2 regions of the Luteibaculum oceani genome follow, and region 1 is predicted to be linked to the other one. Evidence: riboswitches for the same ligand, from Rfam matches in the RefSeq annotation. Region 1 holds a riboswitch; the other holds the start of a gene.
The links. A riboswitch is a leader RNA that binds a small molecule or an ion and turns the genes downstream of it on or off. The one in region 1 is predicted to bind S-adenosylmethionine.
Positions count from the first base shown of each region.

Region 2: it holds a riboswitch for S-adenosylmethionine, as region 1 does, so the genes downstream of both, FRX97_RS11720 (homocysteine S-methyltransferase family protein) here and FRX97_RS02760 (OsmC family protein) in region 1, are expected to answer to the same signal.

Region 1 is NZ_VORB01000002.1:163,023-168,773, reverse strand. It holds gene FRX97_RS02770 (PLP-dependent aminotransferase family protein) at 1-483, shown strand, start outside; gene FRX97_RS02765 (S-adenosylmethionine:tRNA ribosyltransferase-isomerase) at 676-1,833, shown strand; SAM riboswitch class I at 2,217-2,324, shown strand; gene FRX97_RS02760 (OsmC family protein) at 2,410-2,823, shown strand; gene FRX97_RS02755 (trans-sulfuration enzyme family protein) at 2,816-3,982, shown strand; gene thrA (bifunctional aspartate kinase/homoserine dehydrogenase I) at 3,984-5,751, shown strand, end outside.
Region 2 is NZ_VORB01000012.1:42,475-48,225, forward strand. It holds gene metH (methionine synthase) at 1-2,662, opposite strand, end outside; gene FRX97_RS11720 (homocysteine S-methyltransferase family protein) at 2,662-3,675, opposite strand; SAM riboswitch class I at 3,763-3,880, opposite strand; gene FRX97_RS11725 (helix-turn-helix transcriptional regulator) at 3,916-5,403, opposite strand; gene aceB (malate synthase A) at 5,542-5,751, shown strand, end outside.

The DNA.
Region 1 (5,751 bases):
GATAACGAGGCCACAGACCTCCAAATGCAAATACTGGCAGAACAAATGCCGAGTATGGTGCAGCGCATTGCCGATGCCTACAATAACACCAGAACCTTTGTAAATTTTATTGAAGAAACACTACCTCAGGCTAAAATTAATTTTGTCTCAGAAGAACTTGCAGCACAGGGCTTCACCCCTTCTGTCTTTTCTTTGGATTTACCAACCAAGGGAAATACCCCAGAAGAAAGAGAAATGTACAAGCGCGACCTAAACAATAAACTCATCACCCTGATGATTACGCAAATTCCAAACGAAAGTAAGTACTGCGTAAGCTACGGTCAGCTAAAAGGTTGTTATTGGACCATCCCAGCAACCAGTACCCAGGGAACTACCAAGGAGTCGGATAAAGACTACATCGCTCGCGTTTCGGTATCCCCAAATCTGGATTTAGATAAACACAAAGCAGTATTTAAAGAGTTTGTAGAGCAACACATTGGGTAATTAAATGGAACAATTTATCAATGTGAAAATGAAGCAATGAATTGGTAACCCAATTCAGAGAACCACTTCATCCATTTATCCTTTAATCCATTCATCTATTCACCATTGACCATTGACCATTGACCACTGACAATTCCACCCTTAACCCTTTAACTCATCAACCCTATAACCCTTCAACCCAGTTATCCTAAAATGCTTAACCTAAAGGACTACCACTTTACGCTGCCAGATAGTCGAATTGCGAAGCATCCACCAAAAGAGCGTGGAAATTCTAAATTACTGAGCTATAACAAGGGCATAATAGAACACTTAGCGTTTAGAGATTTAGTTGGGCAAATATCTTCTGACGCCACATTATTTTTTAACGATACCAAGGTAATTCCGGCACGCATTTTCTTAAGAAAACCCACAGGTGCCCTAATCGAAATATTTCTTCTGGAGCCATTAAAACCCTCCAAGGCACACGAGGAAGTAATGAGTACTACCAACACCTGTACTTGGAAATGTTTAATTGGAAATGCAAAAAAATGGGCCTTAAACACCAGTTTAAAGCACGAAAGCATAAATTTTACCAGCACGCGAACAGGAGATAACGAAGTTACATTTACTTGGGAAGGCTGTACGTTTAGTGAAATCCTAACCGAAATTGGAAAAATACCCCTCCCTCCTTATATCCAAAGAGAGGTAGAGGAAAACGACAAAAATCGATACCAGACCGTTTACTCCAAAATAGATGGCGCCGTTGCGGCTCCCACCGCTGGGCTTCATTTTACCGAAGAAATTCTAGAGGAATTAAAAGGGAAAGGCGTTAAAATAGAATACCTAACGCTGCACGTTTCGGCGGGAACTTTCCAACCCATAAAAACGGATGACATATCGGAGCATCCTATGCATAACGAGCAGGTTCTGATTTCTAAAAGCAGCATAGAAAATTTGCTGAATTCGAAGCAAATAATTGCTGTTGGAACCACTTCTATGCGTACCCTAGAAAGTTTGTACTGGTTTGGGGTAAAACTCCATAATGGGGAAAATGATTTTTTCATTAAAAAGGACGATCCATATCGTTTAAAACCCATATATAAAGAAGAGGCAATCAACAAGGTGTTAGCCTACATGGAAGAAAAGCAAATTGAGAAATTGACTGGGCAGACCGAAATCTTTCTATATCCAGGTTACAACTTTCACATTTGCGATGGATTGGTCACCAATTTCCACATGCCAGGCTCCACCCTCATTTTATTAGTAGCAGCCTTCATTGGAGAAGATTGGCGCAAGGTTTATCAAGAAGCCCTAGACCACGATTACCGTATGTTAAGCTATGGGGATAGCTCGCTTTTATTGCCTGGGTAGGGTTGTTTTTTGGTTAGTGGTTAGTAGTTAGTGGTTAATAGTCAGTAGTTGAGTGGTTTGGATTTCTCTAATCGGTTCTGTTCACTAAAGTGTGTCATTGGGTTTATTTTAGACCTAATCTCTCCCCATCCCTCTTCAACCCTTTAACCTTTAACCCTTATCCCCAACCACTTACAACTCAACCATTGACTATTAACCATTGTCTATTGACCATTGACCATTGACTATTGACCATTGACTATTCAACACTTCATCCATTCATCCATTCATCAAATCATCTAAATTCCGTAACTAACTTCCAGCTGCGACCTAACTCCTAGGTGCTAAAATATTTTACATACATTTGCCCTGTCCAAACGTGGACAACTATAATTTGAAATAATTGCTTATCAAGAAAGGTGGAGGGAACGGCCCTATGAAACCTTAGCAACCATCCTACGGGAAAAGGTGCTAATTCCTACTCTAAACCACGGTTTAGGGAAAGATAAGTCAGAAGATATCCGAGACCTCTTTTGACTGCAAGTTGAAAGAGGTTTTTTTATCTCCATCTCTTGATAAGCCCAAAAACGAACAAGAATGGAGATTAACATCGTAAAATCTACGGAGGGTGAATTTACCTTCCACGCTCAAAACGAAAACAGTACAATTACCCTTTGCGCCGGAGAAGAATTGTCTCCCGGAGTAGCAGCTTTTCGCCCCATGCAACTGGTTCTTGTTTCCCTGGGTTCATGCATGCTTATCGATGTACTTAACATCCTGCAAAAGCAAAAAATAATTCCCGAAGATTACGACGTACAAGTAACCGGTACCCGAGCACATGCTGTACCAAAAGTTTTTAAAAACATTACTATTCACTACAAGCTAAAAGGCAATATCCCTCCTAGAAAGGTAGAGCGTGCTATAGGGCTTAGTAGAGATAAATACTGTTCCGTATACAAAATGCTGTACCCAACCGTAGAAATCTTCACAAAATTCTCTATCAATGAGTAAATTCGAAACCCTAGCCATACGGGAACAATTAGCGCAAACCCAGCATAAAGAGCACAGTGCTCCCATCTTCCTTACCTCCTCCTTTACTTTCGATTCGGCTGAGGAAGGCGCTGGACTTTTTGAAGGCTCCCTTCCCGGGAATCTCTACTCAAGATTTTCTAACCCCAATACCGATGAGCTTGTCAGAAAATTGTGCCTTTTGGAGCAAACGGAAGCAGGATTGACTACCGCATCTGGAATGGCTGCCGTGTATACCAGCATGGCGGCACTATTACAACAAGGAGATCACATTCTCTCCGCCTCGGCAATTTTTGGAAACTCCCACCATATTATTTCCAATATTTTACCCAAAGCGGGAATTACGCACACCTACTGTGTAATTAACGACAATAGTTCGTGGGAGAAGGCTTTACAGCCCAATACCAAGATGCTTTTCCTGGAAACTCCGTCTAACCCAACGCTGAAACTGGCAGACCTTGAATTTTTGGGTAAACTCTGTAAAAAACACGGACTGTTATTCGTGGTAGACAATTGTTTTGCTACCCCTTACCTTCAGCAACCATCAAAATTTGGAGCCGATCTTATTTTGCATTCAGCTACCAAGTACCTGGATGGTCAAGGACGCGTTTTAGGAGGCGCCATAGTGGGAAAAGCAGATCCTGTAAAAACATGCTACGATTTTATTCGCAGGACGGGTGCCTCGCTCTCCCCTTTTAATGCATGGGTTATATCCAAAAGTATAGAAACACTAGCATTAAGGATGGATAGACATTGCGATAATGCTTTAGCAATTGGAGAATATCTACAGTCGCATCCAAAAATTGCTAAGGTGATCTATCCTCACCTACCCAATTTTGAGCAATACGATTTAGCCAAAAAACAAATGAAAAAAGGAGGCGGTTTGGTTGGATGCGAAATTATCGGTGGACAAAAGGCTGGAGCAAAATTTTTAAATGCGCTTAACATGCATAGTCTCACCGCCAATTTGGGCGATAGCCGAAGCATAGCCACCCATCCAGCTTCTACCACCCACTCTAAATTATCGGCAGAGGAATTGAAGTCCGAAGGAATTAACGAAGGTTACATCCGCTTTTCTGTTGGATTGGAACATGTTGATGACATTATTGCTGACATAGACCAGGCCTTAAAAAGCATTTAAAATGAATATTTACAAATACCACAGTCCGTTTAAGTTGGAAAACGGACAACAACTAGACGAATTAAAATTGGCTTACCACACCTATGGAAAGCTGAATAAGGATAAAAGCAATGTTGTATGGGCTTTCCACGCTTTAACGGCAAACAGTGATGTGCTAGATTGGTGGAAAGGATTGTTTGGTGAAGACTACCTGTTTAACCCTCAAGATTACTTTATTATTTGCGTTAATAGCATTGGCTCACCATACGGTAGCTCCAGCCCAAAAGACCTTAGTTTTCCGCAGTTTACAGTAAGAGATTTAGCGAATGCTTATCAATTACTGGCCAAGCAGTTGGAAATTAATCATATTAACTGCCTAATAGGAGGTTCTTTTGGAGGATATCAGGCCCTTGAATTCGCCTACAGTTTTACTGGGAAGGTTGACAATCTAATTCTTGTTGCAACCTCGGCTCGCGAATCGGCTTGGGGAATTGCCATCCACGAAGCCCAACGGTTGGCCTTAATGGCAGATGGGAGTTTTGGTAAGGAATCAGGAGGATGGTCTGGAATGCGTGCTGCTAGATCTGCTGCTTTGCTTAGCTACCGCACCATAGATAAGTTTATAGAGACCCAAACCGACGAAGAGGAAAAAATCGACGCATTTAAGGCGGCCTCGTACGTTCAATACCAAGGAGACAAATTTGTAAAGCGCTTTAAGCCGCTCTCCTACTATTATCTTTCCAAGTGTTTGGATAGTCACAATATTGGAAGAGGACGCGGAGGTGAAATTCATGCTTTGTCAAAAATTGATATCCCCACATTGGTTATTGGCATTTCCTCGGATGGATTAATTCCTACTCGTTTGCAAAAAGCATTGGCAAAAAACCTTCCAAATGCAACCTATCACGAAATAGAATCGGATTATGGCCACGATGGGTTCCTAACCGAAACTAAAAAGCTTTCACTAGCAATATCCAATTTCATCGCTATTGATAAAACCCCAAATCACAGCGAGTGGAAGGTGCTAAAATTTGGAGGGAAATCGCTAGCCAATGGACAACCCATCCAAGAGGTTATTCAAATCTTAAAGGACGAGACCAAAAGCTCAAAGGATAGCATTGCAGTAGTTGTATCTGCTCGTGGAAGCAGCACAAATAATCTATTAGATCTGATAGAAAAAGCCAAAGCTGGGATTTCATTTAAGGAGGATTTAGATGCCTTTTTTGACTACCAAACGGCACCTGTAAAAATTGAACTCGCTAAGGAGAAAAAAGAGCTAAAACAATTGCTAGAGGCTATAGCTATCCTTGGTACCGCAGATGATTTCACTACCGACTTAGTACTTTCTTACGGAGAACTAATTGCAGCAAAAACCATTGCAACTCTTCTTAATTCCAGTGGTGTAAAAAGTACTCCTCTAGATGCCCGAGAACTAATATTTACCCATAAACTATACGATGATTTTGAGGTAAACCTAAGCAAAAGTAAAGCGGCAACCCTGGCAGTTTTTGAAAACATTAAACCCAATCACATTCCGGTAGTAACAGGCTTTATAGGAAGTAGCGAAACGGGAAAAACTATTACCCTTGGTCGTAACGGAAGCAACTATTCCGCTACGCTCATTGCCAGTTTCTTAAATGCCAAAGAAATTGTGAATTGGACCGATGTGGATGGTGTTTATAGTGCGAGTCCAAAATTTGTAGATACGGCAGTTAGAATTTCGCATATGAGTTATAGGCAAGCGAATGAGCTTGCAAACTTTGGGGCCAACGTACTCCATCCAAAAACCA
Region 2 (5,751 bases), on a different contig from region 1:
GCAACCAACGTTCCAAAGTTGCTACATCCATTCCCTTTCTTTCTGCAAGGTTCTCAAGCTGGTCTTTTTCTATTTTTCTAATTCCAAAGTATCGGCTTTCAGGATGCGCAAAATACCACCCCGAAACCGATGCAGCAGGAGTCATGGCTAGGCTTTCTGTTAAGTCGACACCAATATTCTCCTTAGCCTTTAGCAGTTTAAACAGCTTGGGTTTTTCGGTGTGATCTGGACAGGCAGGATAGCCTGGGGCAGGTCTTATACCACGGTACTTTTCTTTTATCAAGGCCTCATTGTCTAAAGCCTCATTTGGAGCGTAACCCCAATATTCGCGTCTTACTTTTTGATGAAGCAACTCTGCAAAGGCCTCAGCCAAACGATCGGCAAGGGCTTTGATCATAATGGAACTGTAATCATCGTGATCCTTTTTAAAAGCCTCTGCTTTTTCATCACAACCAAATCCAGTAGTTACTACAAAGGCCCCACAATAATCCTTTTTACCACTTTCTTTTGGAGCAACAAAATCGGCCAAACTGTAATTAGGCTGCCCTGCAACCTTCTTTATCTGTTGACGCATTTGATTAAATGTGCAGGCAACCCCTCCATCTTCATCATAAATTTCAACATCATCTTTATTGCTATTAGCTGGGAAAATTCCAAAAACTGCTTTGGCTTCCAACCACTTTTCCTCTACAATCTGCTTCAACATTTGTTGTGCATCTGCGTAGAGTTTTTTGGCCTCAACCCCTACAACTTCATCCTCCAAAATATTGGGGAATCTACCGGCCAACTCCCATGTTTGGAAAAATGGAGTCCAGTCTATAAAGGGCAGTAATTCATTTAAATCTTGCTGCTGGATCACCTGTATTCCATTTACCGATGGAGTTTCAGCTTTAAAATTGGTCCAATCAATATCCACTTTATTAGCTTGAGCTTCTTCAAGTGAAATAAGCTTTTCCTTTTTCTTCTTTGCATGATGATAAGCTCTCAACTTCTCGTATTCCTCGGCGATATCATCTTTAAATTTCTTAGCGTCTGAGCCCAACAATTTTGAAGCTGTGGTTACTGCTCTCGAGGCATCTAAAACATGAACTACCCGATTAATGGAATATTCTGGAGCCACTTTTACAGCCGTATGAACCCTTGAGGTTGTTGCACCTCCAATAAGCAAGGGAATATTTAGGCCCCTACGTTCCATTTCTTTGGCAACGAAAACCATTTCATCTAAGGAAGGAGTAATTAATCCAGATAAACCGATGGCGTCCACTTGTTGCTTTTCGGCTTCGTCGAGGATTTTTTCTGCCGGCACCATTACCCCTAAATCCACTACATCGAAATTATTGCATGCTAGCACTACACTAACAATGTTTTTTCCAATATCGTGGACATCCCCTTTTACGGTGGCCATCAGAATTTTTCCTTTGGCTTTTTTACTATCTGGGTTGGGATTGTTCTTCTTTTCTTCCTCTAAATACGGCAGTAAGTAGGCCACGGCCTTCTTCATTACGCGCGCAGATTTCACAACCTGAGGGAGAAACATTTTTCCAGATCCAAACAAATCTCCTACCACATTCATTCCGTCCATTAAAGGACCTTCAATTACCTGAAGCGAGGTCGGGAATTGCTGTCTTGCTGTTTCGGTATCTTCCTCAATAAATTCTAGAATCCCCTTTACCAGGGCATGCTCCAAACGCTTTTCTACGGGCGCCTCTCTCCAAGACAAATCCACCTTACGTTCCTTCTGAGGACCATCCTTTAATTCTTCCGCCATTTCAAGCAGGCGTTCTTCGGCCTTGGGATCTCGGTTTAAAAGCACATCCTCCACACAGTTCAGCAGATCCTTAGGAATATCCTCGTACACTTCAAGCATAGAAGGGTTTACAATCCCCATGGTCATACCCGCCTTTATTCCATGGTATAAAAATGCGGAGTGTATCGCTTCTCTAACCGTATTGTTTCCTCTAAATGAAAACGATACGTTACTTACCCCACCGCTAACATGTGCATGAGGAAGGTTATTTCTGATCCACTTGGTAGCCCTAAAAAAATCTAGTGCGTTATTCCTATGCTCCTCCATCCCAGTTGCTACTGGGAAAATGTTAGGGTCGAAAATAATCTCTTGAGGAGGGAATTTAACTACCTGGGTTAATATGTCGTAGGAGCGTTTACAGATTTCTATTCGTCGCTCGTAGCTATCTGCCTGACCCTCTTCGTCGAAAGCCATTACCACTACCGCAGCGCCAAAACGCTTTATATATTTTGCTTGTTCTATAAAGGTCTTTTCACCTTCTTTGAGTGAAATGGAGTTCACAACGGCCTTACCCTGAACACATTTTAATCCTGCTCTGATGATTTCCCATCGAGAGGAATCTATCATAATAGGAATTCGGGCGATATCTGGTTCAGCAGCGATAAGGTTTAGGAACTTTACCATTGCTTCTACCCCATCAATCATACCCTCATCCATATTCACATCGAGGATTTGGGCTCCGCCTTCAACTTGATCCCGAGCGATTTCTAAGGCCTCATCAAATTTTTCTTCTTTAATAAGGCGTAAAAATTTACGTGAACCAGTTACGTTGGTGCGCTCACCAACATTTACAAAATTGCTTTCTGAGGTTACATATAGGGGTTCTAATCCCGCTAATTGTAGGTAGGTAGTCATTATAATACAGTACTTAAAGCTGGGGAAGCCATTTTTCTGGGTTCGTATTTTGCCGCCAATTCCGCGATGGCCTGAATATGGTCTGGCGTGGTTCCGCAACAACCGCCAATAATATTGATAAGACCTAGGTCTAAAAACTCTTTGATTTGTTTAGCCATAAACTCTGGAGTTTCATCGTAAGCCCCAAATTCATTTGGCAACCCTGCATTGGGGTGAGCGGATATATAAAAGGGTGCATTTTTAGCCAATACCTGGATATACTGTCTTAATTGGCTAGCCCCTAAAGCACAATTTAAGCCCACTGAAAAAAGTGGGAAATGGGATATAGAGATTAAAAAAGCTTCTGCCGTTTGGCCAGATAAAGTTCGCCCACTAGCATCGGTTATCGTTCCTGAAACCATAACGGGAATTTCGCTTCCCATCTCTGTAAAAGCCTCTTCAATTCCGAATAGAGCAGCCTTTGCATTCAACGTATCAAAAACAGTTTCCACCAAAAGCAGGTCAACTCCCCCCTTCATAAGTCCAACCGCCTGTTGACGGTAAGCTTCGGCTAGGGTATCAAAATCTATTGCACGGTATCCAGGGTCGTTCACATTCGGAGAAATAGATGCCGTTTTGTTGGTCGGGCCCATTGATCCAGCAACATACCTAGGCTTGTCTGGTGTTAAGGCAGTGTATTTATCTGCCGCCGCTTTTGCAATTTGGGCACTTTTAATATTGATTTCATCAACCAAATGCTCACAAGAGTAATCCTCCTGAGCTATGGTAGTACCACTAAAAGTGTTGGTTTCTAATATATCGGCACCAGCCGCAAGGTATTCTTCGTGAATTGCTGCGAGGATTTCAGGTCGAGACAACCCAATTAAATCATTATTACCCTTTAATGATTTTTCATGATGCTTTAACTCGGGAGTTCTAAAATCCTCTTCCTCTAATTTATAGCGCTGAATCATGGTACCCATCGCACCGTCTAGCACTAAAATTCGCTGTTTTATAGCCTCTGTAACTTTCATTCTACTTTAAAATTTGGGCATAAAAAAACCCTGTTAACATAAGTCAACAGGGTTTGAATATTTTAGGAGGTTAAAATCAAAACTGTCAACTTATCTGTTTTCCGGTATTTCCGGAAACTGGAATTGGCACCTTCGGGTACGCAGCTGCGTACTTCGGGTTGCCAAGGCTTCATAGGGCCAGTCCCTCTGCCTTTCTTGATAAGTACTAATTAAAGAACTGGGACAAAGATGGGTAAAAAATCAATGCAATTGAGATAGCGCATCTTCGACTTCCATTTTCAGGGATTTTCTTTCTAATATGCTTGGAGGAGCTAACCGATCTTCACAATCCATAGCACAGTTTTCGCAAAGCACATTCACTTGCTTTTTAGCCAATTTAGGGTCGGATAACCAACGCACTTTACGCTTTAGTTTGGCATTAAGATAAATACCCAAACAAGTACTGGTAGCTAATCCTGTGGCCTCGCTAATTTTTCGCCCCATGGATATTACCAAGTAGCAATCGCCATTTTCCACGAATTCAGAAATTTGGCCGTGTGCACTAAATTGTTCTCCCCCCTCATTACCAACAACTTCTTTTAAAGTTTTTAATGCCGACCAGCGCGCACAATAATGTGCTCCCAATTTGGTGGCATGAGGTAAATGCTTTCTATTTAGATGGAGTTCGCGTTCTAAATGCGGAAGTTCCTCTTCTGGTTTTTGATTAAACTTTAAGAAGAAAAGTACATCCAAACCAAATGACTGCGGCAAAATATTGGTCAGCCGGTGAAACAAGGTTTCAGGAGTACACTTCCATTTATCACTAAGCTTCTTTAAATGGCTGGCGTCAAATGTTTCTTGGTCAAACCATAGCCCCAAATCTTTTTCTACCTCCTTTTTCGGCAGCAACAAAGCACCGGCAAAGTATGAAGCCTGTAGGTTTATTAAAATTTGCTGAAAGCTCTTAATTCTTGGCTTCCCGAGTATGGTGTTAACGCGGATGGTCTTTTCTAAATCAAGAACATTAAACCCAAGTTCTTTTGCCAATAAAAATATTTGCTGGGAGGCAGATAATTCTGGTTCTATAAAAAGCTTAGGACCCGATTCCTGTGTGTAATAAGATTTTACCCCTTTCAACAAATCATTACTGCCAAGGGTAGACTTGTCGATTTGGTATGAAAATAAATTGGCTAACAGACGCTCCAATTGCTTATCCGCATCTTTTACAAAGGGATTGAAGTTATGCTGAGCCGCAAATTTCTGGGCTTTTTGTTCTATATCGGGGAAGTAGTTATTGGCAATTTCCTGATAACTGCGCAAGGCTGCTGTATACACCTCACTTTCAGAAATGTTATAATGCCTGGCAATTTCCATAAAAGCACCCAAAAAAGAGGAAGCCTGTGCCGGACTTTTCGACAAGAGCTCCACTATTTGAGTGGTATCTATACCAAACAGACTAAAGGGAATTTGATCGAAAATTTTGGAAGACATCAAGTCACCGAGTGGCGCAAGGTCTTGTTTTAGTTTGGTGGATACCAATTCATCGTATTCCACCTCCAGGGCTTGGGCAAGAGTTATAATCTTCTCGGCCTTCGGATATTTTTTACCCTTCTCAATTTCATTCAAGTAGGAAGCCGACAAACCTGCTTTTTTAGATAAAGCACTTAAGCTAAGCCCTAAACGAGCACGTTCCTGGGCCACTTTTAGCCCAAAAATCAATCTGATTTTATCCTCCGAAGTCGTTCCCATTGCGTCGAAATGCAAACATAGGCAATGCATCTTAGATTTTCAGCTAATTATTATCATTCAGCGAATTGATTTTATTTAGCGAATATTCGCTTGCAAAGATGATTCGCTTTCTGCATATTTGTGTAAATCATTCTAACTATGGATACTACAACCCTAGCCATTAAAGTAAAAGAGACCGTAAATGCACGGCAAGAAGAAATTTTATCTCCCTCTGCTTTAGAGTTTTTAAATGCCCTTCAACAGAAATTCAACCAAAGAAGAATCGATCTTCTAGACTTGCGAAAAGTTCGCAATTTGGAATTCAATAAAGGGTTAACCCCAACCTTTTTACCCGAAACCAAGGGCATT